Regions from separate parts of the Blautia sp. KLE_1732_HM_1032 genome, predicted to be linked through region 3. Evidence: riboswitches for the same ligand, from Rfam matches in the RefSeq annotation. Region 3 holds a riboswitch; each other region holds the start of a gene.

Region 1 (5,018 bases), 150 kb from region 3:
TTTTGAGGTCGCTGCACCCGAGCCTTTTTTTAATGTTCTTATTATACCACCATATGTCTGGTTTTACCAGAACTTACACAAATTTTCGCAGAAACATTCTGTAAAAAAATCGCCGTATTTCCGGCATTTCCGGAAAGATACGGCGGTTTTCTCTTATTCTTTATGGGTTCCTCGGATCACTTTGATCCCGCGTTCTTCTATCAGACCGCAGATCTGTGTTATCCGCGGACATTCCTTTTTTTCCTCATTCAGACGGCATACCCCGACATGGATGACGCTGATCTTTTCACTGACCAGCCGATCTGCCTTTTCCAAAATCCCCTCATCTTCAGCAGGTTCTTTTGCATTGGTTTCTTTGCATCCGTTGCATGTCATCACAGCTGCCAGAATCGTATCTTCCGGATAGCCGGAAAAAAAATCTCTTCTTTCCCGAAATGCAGACAGACATCCTGCCCTGGTACACACATCATTGGAATTAAGGCATGTCAAAATCCCGATCTTTTTCATCTTTTTCCCTCTATGCATCCCGCCTCACAGCCAGAATCATAAAAACAAAATATGCATCTTTCCGCGGCTGTCGTAAACGATCTCCGCTTCTACTTTATAGATCCTGCGGATCAGCTCCGGGGTCAGGACTTCTTCCGGCGTTCCGTAACCTTCCAGAACTCCGTCCTTCAGTACATAGATCTTATCACAGTATGCTGCTGCAATATTCAGATCGTGAATAGCGGAGATCACGGTTACATTAAGTTTTTTCACCAGCTCCATCAGCATGATCTGGTGGGTAATGTCCAGATGATTGGTAGGCTCATCCAGAATCAGTGCAGAGGTCTGCTGGGCAAGTGCTCTTGCCAGGATCACCCTCTGCTGCTCTCCTCCGGAAAGAGTGGAAAAGGTACGGTCTGCAAACGCCTCCATCTGTACGGTTTTCAGCGCTTCATCCACGATCTGGTAATCTTTTGCATTGTCCCGTTCCAGAGTCTTTTTATGAGGCGCACGCCCCATAAGAACCACCTCGCGGACCGTAAAATCAAAATTATAATAATTGTGCTGTGCCACCACGGCCATTTTTTTCGCAGAGCTTCGAACACTCATGGAATGAAGCTCCTCGCCGTCCAGATACACGGCTCCTGCGTCTGGTTTCAGAATACGGTAAATGCATTTCAGCAAAGTGGATTTTCCGCTTCCGTTTGGTCCGATGATTCCTACCAGTTCCTTATCCTGGGATTCCATGGAGATTCCCTTCAGGATCTGTCTGGCGTGAAAGCCAACCTGAATATTTTCTGTGGTGATCTTCATTACCGGGCACCTCCGAATCCATAGGATTTCCGCACAAGCAGATAAATAAAGCAGGGAGCACCGATAATGGATACCAGCACACCGATGGGCATCTCGGAATTTTTAAGGATCACACGACATGCCACATCGCACCAGATCAGAAACGATGCACCAAGAAGCGCACTTAAGGGGAGCAGTTTTCTGTGATCTGTTCCAAAAAGGATCCGGACCACATGAGGGATCACCAGTCCCACAAATCCGATTACACCGGCACAGTACACGGCAAATCCGATCATAACAGAAGCAACGATCAGATAAAAAGTCCGCAGTCTGTGCAGATCTGTTCCAAGGGTAATGGATACGTCATCTCCCAGAAGCATCAGATTCAGGTTCCGGTACTGCGTCCAGAAAACAGCCACGCACACCAGCATGACCGGAAGCATTACACCCACTCTGGTCCAGCTTGCTCCGGCAAGACTTCCCATGCTCCACTTCATAACTTCTGTTGCCGCATTTTTGTCATTGGTAATATAAATGACAAAATTGGAAAAAGCAGAACAGACTGCGCTGACCGCCATTCCCGCAAGGATCAGTTTTGCGGAAGTTGCCTTTCCACCCATGTTTGCAATGGCGATCACCGCAAAAGAAGTGATCATCGCGCCAATGAAAGCTGTGATTCCCACAGAGTTTCCACCAAGAAAGCTTCCGATTCCAAGCATGATGGCCAGTGTGGCACCCAGAGATGCACCAGATGAGATACCCAGCACATACGGGTCTGCCAGCGGGTTCTGCACGATAGCCTGCATCACCACGCCGCACACGGAAAGAGCCATTCCAACTGCCAGAGCCAGAAGGACTCTAGGCAGCCGGATCAGCCACACAACATCATGAACTGCGCCTTCCGCATAGGCGGACAGACTTTTTATATGAAACAATTTATAAGCGATAACGCTGTATACATCCTTCAGTGACAGATCCGCATTTCCAAAAGTGATGGCTGCAAGTATGGAAAAAATAAGGAATCCTGCAAGTCCGATGAGAACTGCCACATACATGGATGTTCTGAACACCTTATCTTTTTTTCTCTGTGAAGCTGTTTCTTTCACTGCATTTTCTCCGATCAGTCAAGATTTACGTCCGGATATAATCCCTTTGCAAAAGTTTCGATTCCGTCCTGGGTACGTGTTGCACTTGCATACATCTCACTGAGCATGATCGGGTAAACACGTCCGTTCTTTACTGCGTCAAGGCTCTTCAGGGACTCATCATCCTGGATCACTGCAAGCTGGCTGTTCTTAACAGTTTCCGGATCATCTCCTGCATATGGCATGTAAACCACAAAGATCACGTCAGGGTTGGCTGCGATGATATCCTCTTTTCCAACGGTGGAAGCATCCGGGTTTGCAAGAGTTGCGCCTAACTGTGTTACCATATCTCCGCCAAGGCTCTTTACGCCATAGTTTGTGATGTCATCTCCAAGAGGCTCCAATACCATTACGCTTGGTTTGTCTTTTACATCTGCAGTTGCAGTAAGAGTTTTGTCGATCACTGCTTTTGCATCATCAACGATAGCCTGTGCTTTGTCCTGTACATCGAAGATCTTTCCGATATTTAAGATATCTGTGAATTCATTTTCCAGTGTTCTGTCGCCGTCCGGACGAGTATTGGTGTTGTAGTAGGTGTTGCAGCCTTTGTCGATCCAGTCTGTTACATTTCCCAGATTCTTATCAGAGAAAAGAGAGCTCCAGGATAAGATCATGTCCGGCTCCAGCATTGTTACAGTTTCAAGGGATGGGGTAAATTCGTCAAGATAATTTGTTTTTGAGAATGCTTCTTTGAGATCTTCCGGAACTTCATTATCAAGACCTGCGGTAGCTACCAGGTGGTCTTCCAGACCAAGTGCGAGCATAGTCTCAATGCTTCCCTGATATACAGCAAGGACTTTTTCCGGTGCTTTTTCATAAGTGGTTTCGATTTCGTTTCCATCGTAATCATAGGTTGTGATGGTCAGAGGATATTCTGTCTTGGTTGCCTCTGCGGAAGAATCTTCGGTGTCTGCAGACTCTGTACTGTCTTCTGCTGCCGGCTGGTTGTCTTCCTTGATGGTCTCGGAGTCTGCTCTCTCTGCGGCATAAACAGCCGGAGCCGCTGATACGGTCATTGCCGCTGCCATTACCATTGCCATGATTCTTGTGGATACATACTTGTTTTTCATTTCATTTCCTCTCTTTTCGCCTGTTTTATCTCCTGTTGCCTATGGGTAACCGAAAAGATGGGGCTTCATAAAATCTGCACGGAACACTTTGTACGGAAGCTCCCACTTACATACTGTCAAGCAGGTTTCCTGACTTACAGACTCAGAAAAAACTCCGCAAAATAAAAACTGATACACCATTCATCTTTTAGCCGATCATGAATGATGTATCAGAATTTTCTCCAGAATCTCTCTGACATCGGGATTTCGCCTTCTCACATGAGTTTCTGCAATGGCATGTGAAATCCCTTCTTCTGTATACAGTGGCCGCAACCGCTCAGGCTTTTTACCCGATTCCCTCTCACAGTATCCGGCAGCATATGTGCCGGTGATACTGTTCACTTCACAGCAATTCAATTACGCTGATACTGATTCTAACATACCGGTTTTCCAATTACAACCTTGAGGCCGGATTTTTACAGTTTTTTGCAGAAATAGTCTGCCCGGAGAGATCCCTCTCAGATCTTTTTCAGCTTGGCAAAACCGGCGAACATTTTTTTCACGCCGACTTTGTCAAAGTCTACCGTCACTTCGTAGTCTCTGCCGCCGTCTGCGATATTTTTTACGATACCGACTCCGAATTTCACATGACGGACCGTGTCTCCCTCACCATAGTCCAGGCTGTCCGCCTTCTTCACTGTGAAATCTTTTTTCTGCAGGGTGCTCTTTGCCTGGAAATTCATTTTCATCTGGGCATAGGCGCTTTTCGGAGATACGATATCATCTACCCTGGGCTTTTTCTCCTGAATGGTATGTCCAAGATCTACCAGCTCCCGTGGAACCTCCCTTACAAAACGTGACACACGGTTATACTGAGTCTCCCCACGGATCATCCGCTGTTTTGCACAAGTTAAAGTCAGTTCCTTCATGGCACGGGTGATCCCCACATAACAGAGCCTTCGCTCCTCCTCGATATCCGACGGATCACCGGACCAGATGGAAGCATATCCCGGAAAAACACCGTCCTCCATTCCCACGATAAATACATTTGGGAACTCCAGTCCCTTGGCACTGTGAAGGGTCATCAGCAGCACATAATCCTGATCCGGATCAACAGAATCGATATCTGCCACCAGTGCGATTTCCTCCAGAAATGCAGAAAGTGTTGCCGGCTGTCCGGCCTCCTCCATGGCTTCCTGGAAGGATTCTGTCTTGGAGATCAGCTCATCGATATTTTCGATTCTCGCCTGGGCCTCCTCCGTTTTCTCTGCCTCCAGTTCCTTCACATAACCGGTAAGCTCAATGACCTCTTCCAGGGTTTCACGGACTGTATAGGCCTCTGCCTTACTTTTCAGTCCCTGGATAAAGGATACAAAATCATTGATCTTTCCTGCTGCCCTGCCAATGGACGGTACCTCCTCCACCACGCGGAGCGCATCGTAAAAGCTCAGGTTCATCATATCCGCATAGTCCTGGACACGGCCGATGCTGGTGAGTCCGATCCCTCTTTTTGGCACATTTAAGATCCTGCGCACAGCCAGATCAT
Region 2 (5,018 bases), 1.0 Mb from region 3:
AACAGGATTTGGACAGAGAAATCTTTTCGGAGACGGAAATGTAGAAACACTTGCAAAATTTTACGGTGACAATGGGGCAGATGAGCTTCTGGTATTTGACTTTTCTTCCGCAGATGCAGAGCATGACCGTGCGATCGGAAAAATCCGTGATATCTGTCAGGTATCTGAGATCCCGGTGATCGCAGCGGGAAATATCAAACGTATGGAAGATGTAAAAAAGCTGATCTATGCGGGATGTGCCAAAGTTGTACTGAATTTTTCGAAAGAGAATAATATCAAGCTTCTGGAAGAAGTATCCCGGCGCTTTGGAAAAGAGCGTATGATGATCAGCATCTCTGATCTGAGAGAATTCACAGAAAATCAGGATCTGATCGAAACATATGCAGACACTGTTCTGGCTTTGGACACTGTCGAAAATGAAATTGCAGAGATTTCTCAGATTTCCATTGTTCTTCATACCGATGAAAACAGATCTGAGAACATTCTGGAGCTTTTAGGAGAACCAGCTGTGTCCGGACTTTGCGGTGCTTATGTAAGCAGTCTTGAAAATGATCTGCATACATTTAAGGAAACCTGCGAAGAAGCCGGAATTCCGGTAAACACATATAAAAGTAATATTGCATGGTCGGACTTTAAATTAAACAGTGACGGAATGGTTCCGGTTATTGTCCAGGATTACCGGACGGATGAAGTACTGATGCTGGCCTATATGAATGAGCTTGCTTTTAACACAACATTGAAGCTTGGAAAAATGACATACTGGAGTCGCAGCCGGAATGAGCTCTGGACCAAAGGTCTGACATCCGGCCACGTACAGTATGTAAAGTCTCTTACCATTGACTGTGATAATGATACGATCCTTGCCAAAGTGGAGCAGGTGGGCGCAGCCTGCCATACAGGAAACCGTACTTGTTTCTTCAAACCGCTGATGAAAAAGGAGTACGATGATACCAATCCTCTTCACGTGTTCCAGAATGTGTATGATGTGATCACTGACCGAAAAGAACATCCAAAGGAAGGTTCCTATACCAATTATCTTTTTGATAAAGGAATCGACAAGATTTTGAAAAAAGTCGGTGAAGAATGCACAGAGATCGTCATTGCAGCCAAAAATCCGGATAAAGAAGAAATTAAATACGAAATTTCAGATTTTCTTTATCATATGATGGTACTCATGGTTGAAAAAGGAGTCAGCTGGGAAGAAATCACCAAAGAATTGGTAAAAAGATAAATTATATAGCATTCAAGAAAAAAGCTTTTGTACGTCGGATCAGAATGAACGGTTACGAAAGCTTTTTTCTGATATGTACAATTTCGGTTAGGCATGATATACTTATCGTCAAAAGTGCGGAAATATAAAAAAGGAAAAGGGAAACAACCAATGATCAAAATTGATGACTGGGTGATTGAAAAAGGAGAGAAGGCACAGGGGAAAATTAAGATCACAGGATACGGCATAGCAATGCCGGCAACTGTGATATGCGGAGTGAAAGACGGACCGACGATACTGATCACAGCGGGAATACACAGTGCGGAGTATGTAGGAATCCAGGCGGCAATGGAACTTGCAAAAGAATTTCAACCGGAAGAACTGAAGGGAAATGTGATCATCGTTCCACTGGTCAATGTCAGTGGCTTTGAGCATCGCACCATGAGTCTGGTCTATGAGGATGGCAAGAACCTGAACCGCGTTTTCCCCGGAGATCCTGAGGGAACAGCTGCAGATCGTATTGCCTATGCTATAGTGACAAAGCTTTTTTCCATAGCAGATTATTATATCGACCTGCATAGCGGAGATGGGTTCGAACAGCTTCATCCCTATGTTTATTATGTAGGGGTTGTAGATGAAAAGACAGCAGAGAAATCATTACATATGGCACGGCATATCGGCGTAAAATATGTGGTCCGTTCCACAACCGCCACAGGTGGCGCCTACAATTATGCTTCTTCTCTTGGAATTCCAAGTATTCTCATCGAAAGAGGCGGACACAGCTACTGGACCTGGGAGGAAGTAGAACAGGATAAAAGAGACGTCCGTCACCTTGTTTTTCATCTCCAGGGAAAGAAATGTCATGGTCTGAAGCATTACCGTCAGATGCTTTTGGAAAATGTAGTCTATGAATATGCGCCGTATACCGGATGCTGGTATCCATCCAAGAAGCCTGGAGAGTACTTCTTTAAGGGAGAAGAATTGGGTGAACTGAGAGATTACTATGGAAATTTACTTTACACATCTATTGCAACTGAAAACGGAGTCGTACTTTATCAGACAGCCAGTCTGAACATTATTGAAGACGGACCAATGATCGCATATGCAGCGATCACGGAGACTCTGACCTGATAGTAAACAACCTTTTCAGAACGCTTCTGTCTGAAATCATATTGAAACAGTAAGAAAACCGGGTTTTACCATTTGCTATTCTATTTGTAAAAATAGCGAGGTAAAATCCGTGTTTTTTTAGCAGATCAGATAAATCCAATTGTCAAATCCCCCATGGGGGATATATACAATTCAAGCATCTTTAACAAAATTTATGAGTTTTCTAAAAATATAACATTTTTCCATAGACATAAACTATAGTTTTATCATATAATGTTTCAGTAATTTGACAGCATTTGCTGATTTTCACATCAGCCGTTGTAAGTTCTGAGAGGATTAATAGGGAAACCGGTGTAAATCCGGTACGATCCCGTCACTGTAAGGGGAAATCCTCAGACAAAGTACCACTGGTCGAGTGCGTGAGAAATAGACCGGGAAGGTGTCTGAGGGTAAGGATCCTAAGTCAGGAGACCTGCTTGCAATTGTTTTAAAATGATTCTTACGGAAGATAGGAAGCATATTTATTTTGTGTGCCCGTATTTCGTCACGGGCTTTTTTCGTGCAAATTTTCTAAAATTCCATGCATATTCTGCATATTAAGAATCCAATAGTTTCTTTTATCTAACTAAATTAAAACGGCAATGTTAAAATCGCATCAAATGAGGAAAGGAGTAAAACGTGACAAAGAAACAAGTAGGAAAAAGATTTCTCCAGATCATCATTGTATTATTTGGAATCAGCTTTTTCACATTTGGACTGACCTACCTGTCACCTGGTGATCCTGCGGAGATCATGCTGACAGAGTGTGGTAATCTTCCTACACCAGAGCTTCTGGAACAGACAAGACATGAGCTTGGCCTTGATCAGCCCTTTCTCGTGCAGTATGGTTCCTGGCTGAAGGGTGTTGTTACAGGAGATATGGGACAGTCCTATTCTTTCAAAATGCCGGTAACAGATAAACTGGTATCCTGTTTCTGGCCGACGCTGAGGATGTCGTTGCTGGCACTTCTGATGATGGTCATTATTTCCATACCGCTTGGAATCCTGGCCGCTGTATATCAGAACAAATTCCCGGATTATTTTGTGAGAGGAATTACCTTTGTGGGAGTATCTGTTCCAAGCTTCTGGCTGGGCCTGATCCTTCTCAGCATCTTTGGTGTTCAGCTTCGCTGGATCAATGTTGCAGGAGGCAGTACGGATTTTAAATCCATGATCCTCCCGGCGCTGACTCTTGCACTTGCCATGTCTGCAAAATATACCAGACAGGTAAGAAGTGCAGTGCTGGAGGAACTTCATCAGGATTATGTCACAGGTGCAAGAATGCGTGGAATCAAGGAAAGCGTCATTCTCTGGAAACACGTCCTTCCTAATGTTATGCTTCCGCTGGTAACGCTGTTGGGACTTTCCCTTGGAAGTCTTCTGGGAGGTACTGCAGTTGTAGAGATCATTTACAACTGGCCTGGAATGGGAAATATGGCAGTAAAGGCGATTTCCTGTCGTGACTATCCTCTTGTACAGGGCTATGTACTTTGGATCGCGATCCTGTACATGTGCATCAACCTGCTTGTGGATCTGTCCTATACTTATCTCGATCCAAGACTTAAGGAGGATAGATAATTGAAAAAGGTATTACGAACATTCAAAGAAAATAAACAGTTCACTCTTTTCTTCATTCTGGGTCTCGTGGTGATCGGAATTGCGATCTTTGCGCCGCAGCTCTCACCATATGATCCACTGAATGCAGTTATGACCGAATCACTGCAGGAGCCAAGCTCCGCTCATCCGTTCGGAACGGATAAGCTTGGACGAGATCTTCTTTCCCGTGTTATCTTCGGAACAAGAACCTCTCTGATCATGACCTTATGTCTGGTTGCAGTGATCTTTGTCATCGGTACATTTTTAGGAGTTATTGCCGGATATTTCGGCGGCGTTGTGGATGCAGTGATCATGCGTATCGCAGATATGATGATCTCCTTCCCTGGGCTTGTACTGGCCATTGCCATTGCCGGTATGCTTGGACCAAACCTGGTCAATGCCGTTATTTCCATTGCGGCTGTAAGCTGGACAAAATATGCCCGTCTTGCACGAAGTATGGTCTTGAAAGTCAAGAAGAGTCTTTACATAGAGGCAGCTATAGTAAACGGAACAAAGACCTGGAAAATTCTTCTTGTACACATTCTTCCCAACATGGTAACCCAGATGGTGGTAACTGCGGCAGCAGATATCGGAACTATGATGCTGGAGCTGGCTTCCCTTTCATTCCTGGGATTTGGTGCAACTGCGCCGACACCGGAGTGGGGACTGATGCTGAATGAAGGAAGAACCTACATGGCAAAGGCGCCATGGCTTATGATCTACCCTGGTATCGCTATCGTGATCTGTGTTGTTGTTTTCAACATGCTTGGAGACAGCATCCGTGATGTACTGGATCCGCGCCAGGATCAATAAAACAACTCTGTAACAAACCAACACCATATAATCAGTATATTATCTTTAGGAGGATGAAATGAGAAATAATGTAGTTAAAAAAGTGCTGGCTGCTACACTTGCATGTATGATGACCCTTTCAATGGCAACAGTGGCTCAGGCAAAAGGTGACAAAAAAAGTGATAAGGAAATCACCATCGGAGTAACAAGCTTTGCAGATACACTGGAGCCGACAGAGCAGTATTTTAGCTGGGTTGTATCCCGTTATGCG
Region 3 (5,018 bases):
GAGAACCTGAGATAACCCGGGTTCTCCTTTTTTAATGTCAAAATCATTAATAAATGTTACAAAGTTTTAAACTAATTAATAGAAAATCCTTGCAATCCAAATAACACTGTGTTAATATATAAAAAGATTGAAACAAGATATTGCAAAAGTATTACAAAGAAAACCAACGAAGCGGATGGTCAGATCCGCTGTATTAAATTAGAATCAGATTGCGAGGGTGAACAGTCATGAAGAAAAGGATATTATGTCTGACACTGGCGCTCATCATCAGCGGAGCACAGGTAGTCAGCGTAAGCGCAACAAGAGAAGATGAGGCAGCGCTTCAGCAGGAGATGGATGCGACCAACGAACAGCTGAATGCGACTTATTCCAGATTGGATGAGCTTTCCTCACAGAAGTCACAGATTGAAGGCGAGATTTCAACTCTTGATGCCAATCTTGTAAACGTGATGGTTTCGATCCAGACACTGGAGGGAGATATCTCCAATAAGGAAGCCGACATTGCATCTACACAGACCAACCTTGAGAAGGCCAAAAATGCCAAGCAGAAACAGTATGAGGCAATGAAGAAACGTATCCAGTATCTCTATGAGAAGGGTGGAGACGATGCATGGTTCCAGATGATGCTGAATGCAGAGAACCTGTCTGACCTTCTTACAAGAGCAGAGTACACACAGAAAACTTATGAGCAGGACCGTAAGAGTCTTGAAAAATATTCCAATACGATCCAGCAGGTGGCAAACCTGGAGGCACAGTACACACAGGAGAAGTCAGAACTGGAGGGAATGAAGCAGGAATATGAGGCAGAGTCCCAGAACCTGCAGGCACAGCTGGATGAGAAGCGTGCCACATCCGCAGATTATGATAATGAGATTGCCTACGCACAGCAGCAGGCTACAGATTATGCCAACCTTCTTGCAGAGCAGACTGCAGAGCTTCAGAGATTAGAGGCTGAGCGTATTGCAGCAGAGGAAGAGGCAAGACGTCAGGCCGAGGCTGAAGCAGCAGCGAGAGCGCAGGCTGAGGCAGAAGAGGAAGCAAGACGCCAGGCAGAGCAGGAAGCACAGCAGGATGAGGCGGACGAGAGCGAAGACGGACAGTACGATGAGGACGGCGACGTGATCGAGAATGCAGATGAGGATACTGCTGAAGATGACACCGAGGCTGTGGATGAAGATGCAGACAATGGTGAGAATGATGATGCGTCCGAGGATACTGAGAATACAGAGGATAATGCAGACGCAGATTACGATAACAGCACAGATGCATCTGAAGAAAGTGCAGAGGACACATCTAATGAAGAGGACACATCCTCAGCCAGTGACAGTTCTTCTTACAGCAGTGGTTCCGGATCTTCTGTTGTGAATTATGCTACACAGTTTGTGGGGAATCCTTACGTATGGGGCGGAACAAGCCTTACCAATGGTGCAGACTGCTCCGGATTTGTACAGAGTGTCTATGCGAACTTCGGAGTCAGCCTTCCGAGAACCTCCTATGAGCAGCAGAATGCAGGTACAGAAGTATCCTACGCAGATGCACAGCCGGGAGATCTGATCTGCTATGGCGGGCACGTGGCTATTTACATGGGTAATGGCCAGATCGTTCATGCATCGAACTCTCAGGACGGGATCAAGATTAGCAATGATGCTACATACAGAACAATTGTATCTGTAAGACGTCTTGTATAATAAGAACGTACAACAGAAAATAAAAATACAGCAGCCCGACAGCAGTTTGTCGGGCTGTTTTTGACGGCAGGAAAAATATTGAAAACCCATGGAACGGAATGAACAGCAACAAAATATGCTCAAAAATGTATAAATTTTAAAAACAGTATTGACATATAATTAACAGGATGTTATTATGATGTCAGTATAATTCCATATTGAACATAGCAAGTGCTGAGGATAGCTGACAGTTATATATTGATTATCAGAAGTCCACAGAAAAGGGAATCAGGTGTGAAACCTGAGCGATCCGGTCACTGTAACGGAGGAGCGAATCTCATAGTCCATTGTACGTATGTATGAGAAGGAGAGAGGAGTCATGATCCCGGAGCCAGGAAACCTGCTTGTTATGGCGAGGTTAAACTTCCGTGTAAAGTGTAACAACCATTTCAGGGACTCCGCACCCCTGGGACGTTGTCTACTTTTTTACGAGAGTAGGCATTTTTTTATGGAATGCGCCTGTTCATATGAATTATACATGATTAAATGGCAGGCGATACTACTCCGGATACATTCGTTCCCTCCGCGCACTCATGAACGGATTATATTTCTACCCCGGGGTGGCATCGCTACCTCTTTTTTTATAGGAAAAAATTATGTGTGGTTATGTCAGGAGAGGAGAAAAGAGCCATGGAGAAACCATACTGGGAAGGCAAAGAATACTCTTACTTCAGCCACAAAAACTGTGAGTATTTTCCGTGCCATAAAGGAGCAAATCCGGAGAATTTTAATTGTCTGTTCTGCTATTGCCCTTTATATGCACTGGGAGATAAATGTGGTGGTAATTTCCGCTTTACGGAAAGCGGGATTAAAGACTGCACCGAATGCAAGCTTCCTCACAGAAGAGAAAATTTCGGATATGTTACAGGTAAATATAGCGAGCTTGCGGAAATTGTACGGAAGCAGCGGGAAAAATAAAAAACAGGCCAGTTCAGATACAGGAAAATGTATATTCCTGTGTTTGAACTGGCCTGTTTTGTTTGGGGTGGACAATATCTGTTATCTGTCGGAAAAGATACAGAAGATCATTCTCTGGTTTGGAGAAAAACCTTGAGTCTGGGAATCTGGTTGTTGAGGATCAGCTGTTCCGGAAACATGGCCTGATGAACAAACTCAGCAGCACAGGTAAAATCTCCGATATGCTCCGGGCCATGGCTGTCACTGGAAAGAAGCAGCGGCAGATCATATTTGCGGCAGCATCGAAGGATCTCGAAACAGTTTTCTCTTGTGTCGCCACGATAGCCATAAGGTGCAAGAGAAGCTTCGTTGATCTCAAAGATCGTGCCGGTTTCCCTGGCAGCCCTTGCAAGCGCATCATAATTAACCGGGTAATGAGTGTTATCACTATGTCCGAGGATCTTTACACAGGGGTTTTTCATTACATTGATAAAAGCTTCTGTGTTTTCAGCTCTGGTACCGCAGCGGTAATTCCAGGCATGCATGCTGGCAATGGCGTAATCAAGTTTACATAATAATTCCTGATCTAAATCTACCGTTCCGCTGCGGTCAAGGATATTCAGTTCAATTCCGTAGAGTAATTCTACACCGAAATGTTTTTTGGGAGAATAGGTAAGGCTGCGGAAATAGGAGGAAGTTCCGGCTGCCAGAGTGCCGGGACCGTGATCAGTGATCCCGAGAAGCCGGAGACCTTTCTCGGCAGCTGCGCGTGCCATGTTGGTGATGGTACATTCCGTGCCGTGACCACTGGCGATGGAGTGGGTATGCATATCAGAAAGATACATAAAAATACACCTCTTTTACTGTTTGAGAACATGTGACAGAGCGGAATACGAATGTCCGCTTTGCATAAATTTTTTCTGAAAAACAAAGGAATTCCTATATAAATCCAAGTATGGCAGAGCAGAAAAACAAAGTCAATAGAGAAAAACATAAAAATACAAAAAAACAAATAAAATCAACAGGGCGCAACCGATAAAAACCACAAAAACAGCTAGAAACACATGTTGGATTTCGTTGACATCGAAGTAGGGGTAAGGTATAATAAAACTACATGAGCACATAGCCGGACAGGAGCGGTTCTGGAAGCGTAGAGGCAGACAGATCACCAGAAACAACCGGTTGTGAGAAAGGAGAATCATGGAGAAATTTCATATAGCAGATGTTCCGAAAACAGACAGGATCACACATCTTGTAGATAATCTTTATGCAAAGATGCCGGTGATCGAATCTGCCAGAGCAAAACTGATCACAGAGTCTTACAAATCAACAGAAGACGAGCCGATCATCACCCGCAGAGCCAAGGCATTTGCCCACATCCTGCACAACATTCCGATCATCATCCGTGATGAGGAGCTGATCGTCGGAAGCAGCACTTTGGCGCCGAGAGGATGTCAGACGTTTCCGGAGTATTCTTTCCAGTGGCTGGAAGATGAGCTGGATACAGTGGCTACCAGAACAGCCGATCCATTTTATATTGCGGAGGAAACCAAGGCGGAGCTCCGTGAGGTACATAAATACTGGAAAGGCAAGACTACCAGTGAGCTTGCAACATCCTACATGGCACCGGAAGCGATTCTTGCCATTGACCACAATATTTTTACACCCGGAAACTATTTCTACAATGGTGTAGGACACGTAACCGTTAAATATGAAGAAGTTCTGGCGATCGGCTATGAAGGGATCATTGCCAAAGCTCAGAAGGAACTGGATGAGTGTAATGTAGGAGATGGTGATTACGCAAAGAAATCCCGTTTCCTGGAAGCAGTTATCATGAGCTGTCAGGCAGTTATCGACTATGCACATCGCTATGCCGAGCTCGCAGAGCAGATGGCATATCAGTGTCAGGATCCGACCAGAAAACAGGAACTCCTTCAGATCGCATCCAATTGTACACGCGTACCGGCGAAGGGCGCCCGTAACTTCTATGAGGCGTGCCAGTCCTTCTGGTTTGTACAGCAGCTGATCCAGATGGAAAGCAGCGGACATTCTATTTCTCCGGGACGTTTTGACCAGTATATGTATCCGTATTACAAGAGTGATATGGAAGCAGGCAATCTTACCAGAGAATTTGCCCAGGAACTGATGGACTGCATATGGGTAAAATTAAACGACCTGAATAAATGCCGTGATGCTGCATCTGCAGAAGGCTTTGCAGGCTACAGCCTTTTCCAGAACCTGATCGCAGGTGGTCAGAACAAGGATGGCGAGGATGTGACCAATGATCTCTCCTTTATGTGCATCCAGGCGTCTATGCATGTGCACCTTCCGGCACCGTCTCTTTCTGTAAGAGTATGGAACGGATCACCACATGAATTCCTGATCAAGGCTGCA
Region 4 (5,018 bases), 880 kb from region 3:
TACGGCAGTCTCCTTTAAACTGTCCGTATGATCGATAAACTCGACCACGCGTCCCTGATACATAATAGCCACCTCTTTGCAGAGATATGGAACATTGGACAGATCGTGAGTGATCAGCAAATAAGTCATCTCATATTTTTCCTGCAGCTCATTTAACAGATGCAGGATCTGCTTTCGTATGGAATAATCCAGACTGGATACCGGTTCATCACAGATCACAAGTTCCGGTCTTAATACTAATGCTCTCGCAATATTAGCTCTCTGACACTGACCTCCTGAAATCTGTCCAACATAACGGTTGCGAATATCCGGATCAAGACCCGTCTGGATCAAAGCCTCCTTTACTCGCTCTTCATACTCACCCTCTTGCAGTTTTTCATGTAATTTCAAAATTTCCAGAATATTTTCTCCAATGGTATAACCGGGATCAAATACCCCGCTGCTGCTTTGAAAGACCATCTGAAGATTCTTGCGATATGGACGAAACTGCTTTTCAGACAAATCCTGCATTTCCTGTCCCTGAAACCAGAATTTTCCATCTGTAGGTTTCTCCAGGCCGGCGATCAGCTTTCCGAATGTAGTTTTACCACTTCCACTTTCACCGATCAGAGCCATGGATGATCCTGCGTGGATTTCCAGACTTACATCATCCACTGCCTTCACAATTTTTTTCTTGCCATAATATTTTTTTAAATGTTCTGTCTTTAGTAACGTACTCATACTTTTCCCCTATAAAACTGCATCCAACAGTTTTTTTGTATATGAATGCTGCGGATGATAAAAGATCTCTTCAACCGTTCCGTTTTCCACTATTTCGCCGTCTTTCATGATCGAAACATCATCTGCGATCTCTGCCACCACACCCAGATCATGCGTAATAAATAACACGCCCAGATTTTCTTTCCTGGATAGCTGATAGATTTCTTCCAGGATCTGCTTCTGTACGGTTACATCCAAGGCTGTCGTCGGCTCATCTGCGATCAGATAATCCGGTTTCATGGACATGGCAATGGCGATCATAACACGTTGGCACATACCACCAGACAATTCGTAAGGTTTTTTCTTCATCAGTTCTTCCGGATCACGCAGATTCATCATCCGCAGACTTTCCAACGCTGCTTCCCTTGCCTGTTTTTTGCTCATTCTGCGATGTTTTCTCAGTCCTTCCAGAAGCAGTTGTTCAACTGTAAAGAGCGGATCGAGAGCAGCGGTCGGATCCTGAAAGATCATTCCGATCCTGTCTCCGTATAACTGTCGTTTTTCTTTTCCTGATAACTTCAGAAGACTCTTTTCGTTCAGTGTCACATCTCCGGATATCACCTTTCCATTTCCTGCAAGCAGATTCATGATCGTCAGAGAGGTAACTGACTTGCCGCTTCCGCTTTCTCCCACCAGAGCATGGATCCTTCCGCGTTTTACTTCCAGGCTGACATCTTTTACTGCATGAACCATTCCGTGAGAAGTCTGAAACTCCACATGTAGTCTTTTTACCTTTAGAACATCATTTTTGGGCTGTTCCATTCTGTATTCCCTCCCCCAGATAATTAAATGCCAGAACAATGATCATGATCAGTATGCCCGGATAAAACATCAGTCTTGGATAAGTCTGAATATAACTTCTACTGTCACTGAGCATGATCCCCCATTCCGGTGTCGGTGCCTGCACACCAAGGCCGATAAAGGAAAAACCGGCAATTGACAGAATGATCGAACCGATTTCCATTGTTGCCAGTGCGATCACAGATGGCAGGATATTTCTCAATACATGCCTAAATATGATCCTTGCGTGGCCGCAGCCGCCGGCTTTTAGTGCGGTCATATAATTTTTATTTTTTTCCTGAAGTGTCAATGCTCGGGCAAGCCTTGCATATTCTGCCCAGGATACGACCGATAAGGACAGAATCAGATGAGCGCCGCTGGCTCCTACGGTTCCTGCAATGGCAAGTGCCACAATAAAGACCGGCATAGCCATAAATACATCAATGATCCTCATAATTATGGAATCGATTTTTCCACCTACATATCCGGCAAACAATCCGATCGGCACCCCGACACATACGGTGATCAGAAGCACCGTAAAGCTATAGCTCAGTGAATACCGGCTGCCCCAGAGAAGTCTTGATAAAATACATCGTCCCAGCTGATCAGTACCTAAAGGATATGCCGCCGACGGATTCTTTAATTTTATCGAAACATCCACAAGCAGTGGATCATGCGGCGCCAGTACAGGTGCAAAAATAGCTGCCAATGCAAAAATTATGACCACCATCAATCCTATTTTTGTTTTCGGTGACCGGAATACCTGTTTCCAGTACAGATTCTGGATCATGCTTTTTTCTGTTTTCTGCTTTCTTCTGCTTCCCATTCTATGATCTCTCCTTTACTTTAACTGGATTCGCCGGTCAATCGCAGAATAGGCGATATCCACAAGAAAATTTAATACTACAATGCCAACAGCCAGAATAAAGATAAAACATTGCAGCACCGGAGTGTCTTTTGAGATCACGGATTTCAATGCCAGATTTCCGATTCCCTGAATTGAAAAAATACTTTCTATCACAGCTGAGCCACAGAAAAAACCGATCACAATTGATACCAGACGTGTAAGCACAGGAATCAGAATATTTTTCAGACCATGACGCAAAATTACATTTACAGATGACAATCCCTTAGCTCTGCTGGCACGTATGTAATCCTGCTTCAGCACCTGTATCATATTGGTACGGATCAATCTCGTCATAATTCCAAAGAAACTGATATCCATGGCAAATGCCGCAAGAATCGGGATGCCTCCGGCATCTCCTCCGATCACGGAAATCACTTTTAGCTTTACTCCAAATATATAGAGCAGCATCAGACCGATCCAGAAAGACGGCATAGATACACTGAGGGATGACAAAATGCGAATGACTTTATCCAGAACTCTGTTTTCATAAATTGCCGACAAAATCCCGAGAGGGATTGATACGATCATCAACAATAAAAACGAAGTAACTGCCAGTTTAAATGTCTGTGGGAAATATCTTTTTAATTCGTCAAAAGCCGGTTTTCTGGTAGAATATGATTTTCCAAAATCGCCATGAAGTGCCTGATCCAGCCATTTCCCGTATTGTACCAGCACCGGCTGATCCAGTCCTTCCTCATGCCGTACTTCTTCTACCTGCTCCGGTGACGGATGCTCATATTTTTTCTCCGCCAGCACTCTGGCAGCATCACCTGCCGATATAAAACTCAGCATAAAAATAATAAATGTAACCGCCAGCACTACCGGAATCATAAATATAAAACGCTTTGCAATTACTTTTCCCATCTTCATCTCTCCTCATTTTTCATCTGTTTATTCGGTTAAAATAAAAAAAGCTGATATGATCCAGCATCATATCAGCACAAAAAACAAACCTCTACCTCAGGCAGAGCTTATTCCTTCTGTATCCCATCCGAATCAGAATTCTTCTGTCAAAAAGGCAAGTCTCCTGACTCCAGTTCTTCCTACTTACCATCTTCCCGGATCTCTCCAGTGATATTTTGGTTTTCGTCCCTGTCACAGTAGCGGTGGCTGTTCTGGCATTTCACCAGATTCCTTATTAAGTACTTTGTACACCCTTCTGACTATTCAATTTTCATAGTTGTAAGTATCATAATATCATACTTTTCTTTTTATATAAATAGTTTTTTGTCAAATATAACATTATGTATGAACGGTGACTTCTTTATATTTCCGTATAATGATCATATAACTTACGAATAATAAAACAGCTGCACTGCTCCATGCACAGATCTCTGCATAGTATATTCCATCTTCACCGATCAGTTTTGGCAGCAGCAGCGCAACACTGACACGCATTATAAATTCTGCAATGCCACTGGCAAGCGGAATCAAAGTATTACCCAGGCCCTGGATAGCGGAACGATACACATACAGCAGATACAGCACCCACAAAAAGACAGCCATAATAAACAAATACTTATATGCTATATCCAATACCTGTCGGGTCTGATCCGGTTCACCGGATACAAACAAGGACAGTACATTACGTCCAAACAGTACTATCATGCCGGAAATGAAAGCCGAAGTGAGCACTGCCATATAAGTGCCGCTGCGCACGCCTTTTCGAATCCTCTGGTATTTTTTTGCACCAAGATTCTGGCCCACATAGGTTGTAATAGCATATCCATATGAAACGGCAGCCATCTCCAAAACCCCATACAGCTTGTTCGATGCCGTAAATCCCGCCACAAACAGAAAACCAAATCCATTGATCACATACTGTACCACAAGTCCTCCCACGGAGATGATCACATTCTGTATTGCAAGAGGAACCGCCAGTTCCAAAAGCCGCAAACTCATAGAGGGCTGCCTGTAAAAGTCCTTCTTTTCCAGGCGGATATCCGGGATTTTACGTAATACGATCAAACAGTACAAGGCAGAAAATCCCTGCGCGATAACAGTCGCCACTGCTGCTCCGGCTATACCCCAGCCAAAAACCGCCACAAACAACAGATCCAGTCCCACATTGATCACTGCTGCCACTGTCATTGCGATCAACGGAGATCTGCTGTTTCCAAGTGCCCGAAGGATCGCTGCAAATATATTATAAGCAGCTATGATCGGGATTCCCGCAAAGATCAGCCGCAAATATAGCATTGTCAGATCAATGACATTATCCGGTGTCTGTAAAAATAAAAGAACATGATAAACTGTACCTTCACTTACTGCGAGTACGACCACAGACAGTAATGCTGTCATGATATAGCTTTTCGCTACTGCACATTTCAGATTTTCCTTTTCCCTTGCTCCATAATACTGAGATACAAGAATAGAAAAACCCTGTGTGATACCTGTCATGATCCCCAACACCAGCCATACCAGCCAATCTCCGGCACCTACTGCCGCCAGTGCTTCAACTCCTACCACTTGTCCGACAATCATGGTGTCTGCCATTGTATAAAACTGCTGAAAAATATTTCCAAGCATCATTGGTATGGCAAAAGTTATGATCAGTTTTCCGGGAGATCCG

The links. A riboswitch is a leader RNA that binds a small molecule or an ion and turns the genes downstream of it on or off. The one in region 3 is predicted to bind cobalamin.
Region 1: another riboswitch for cobalamin. It lies ahead of NQ489_RS15145 (ABC transporter substrate-binding protein); the one in region 3 lies ahead of NQ489_RS14470 (cysteine-rich small domain-containing protein).
Region 2: another riboswitch for cobalamin. It lies ahead of nikB (nickel ABC transporter permease); the one in region 3 lies ahead of NQ489_RS14470 (cysteine-rich small domain-containing protein).
Region 4: another riboswitch for cobalamin. It lies ahead of NQ489_RS00815 (ABC transporter permease); the one in region 3 lies ahead of NQ489_RS14470 (cysteine-rich small domain-containing protein).

Annotation. Positions count from the first base shown of each region.
Region 1 covers NZ_CP102266.1:3,179,605-3,184,622, forward strand. Annotated here, with positions in the region: gene NQ489_RS15130 (CGGC domain-containing protein) at 154-507, opposite strand; gene NQ489_RS15135 (ABC transporter ATP-binding protein) at 544-1,299, opposite strand; gene NQ489_RS15140 (FecCD family ABC transporter permease) at 1,299-2,384, opposite strand; gene NQ489_RS15145 (ABC transporter substrate-binding protein) at 2,399-3,493, opposite strand; cobalamin riboswitch at 3,600-3,889, opposite strand; gene pcrA (DNA helicase PcrA) at 3,991-5,018, opposite strand, start outside.
Region 2 covers NZ_CP102266.1:1,993,082-1,998,099, reverse strand. Annotated here, with positions in the region: gene hisIE (bifunctional phosphoribosyl-AMP cyclohydrolase/phosphoribosyl-ATP diphosphatase HisIE) at 1-1,231, shown strand, start outside; gene NQ489_RS09565 (M14 family metallopeptidase) at 1,382-2,341, shown strand; cobalamin riboswitch at 2,626-2,814, shown strand; gene nikB (nickel ABC transporter permease) at 2,999-3,937, shown strand; gene nikC (nickel transporter permease) at 3,938-4,768, shown strand; gene NQ489_RS09550 (ABC transporter substrate-binding protein) at 4,827-5,018, shown strand, end outside.
Region 3 covers NZ_CP102266.1:3,028,107-3,033,124, reverse strand. Annotated here, with positions in the region: gene NQ489_RS14475 (C40 family peptidase) at 228-1,688, shown strand; cobalamin riboswitch at 1,920-2,089, shown strand; gene NQ489_RS14470 (cysteine-rich small domain-containing protein) at 2,358-2,645, shown strand; gene NQ489_RS14465 (phosphatase) at 2,753-3,469, opposite strand; gene NQ489_RS14460 (glycyl radical protein) at 3,825-5,018, shown strand, end outside.
Region 4 covers NZ_CP102266.1:170,847-175,864, reverse strand. Annotated here, with positions in the region: gene NQ489_RS00830 (oligopeptide/dipeptide ABC transporter ATP-binding protein) at 1-720, opposite strand, end outside; gene NQ489_RS00825 (ABC transporter ATP-binding protein) at 730-1,521, opposite strand; gene nikC (nickel transporter permease) at 1,502-2,365, opposite strand; gene NQ489_RS00815 (ABC transporter permease) at 2,381-3,310, opposite strand; cobalamin riboswitch at 3,447-3,620, opposite strand; gene NQ489_RS00810 (MATE family efflux transporter) at 3,689-5,018, opposite strand, start outside.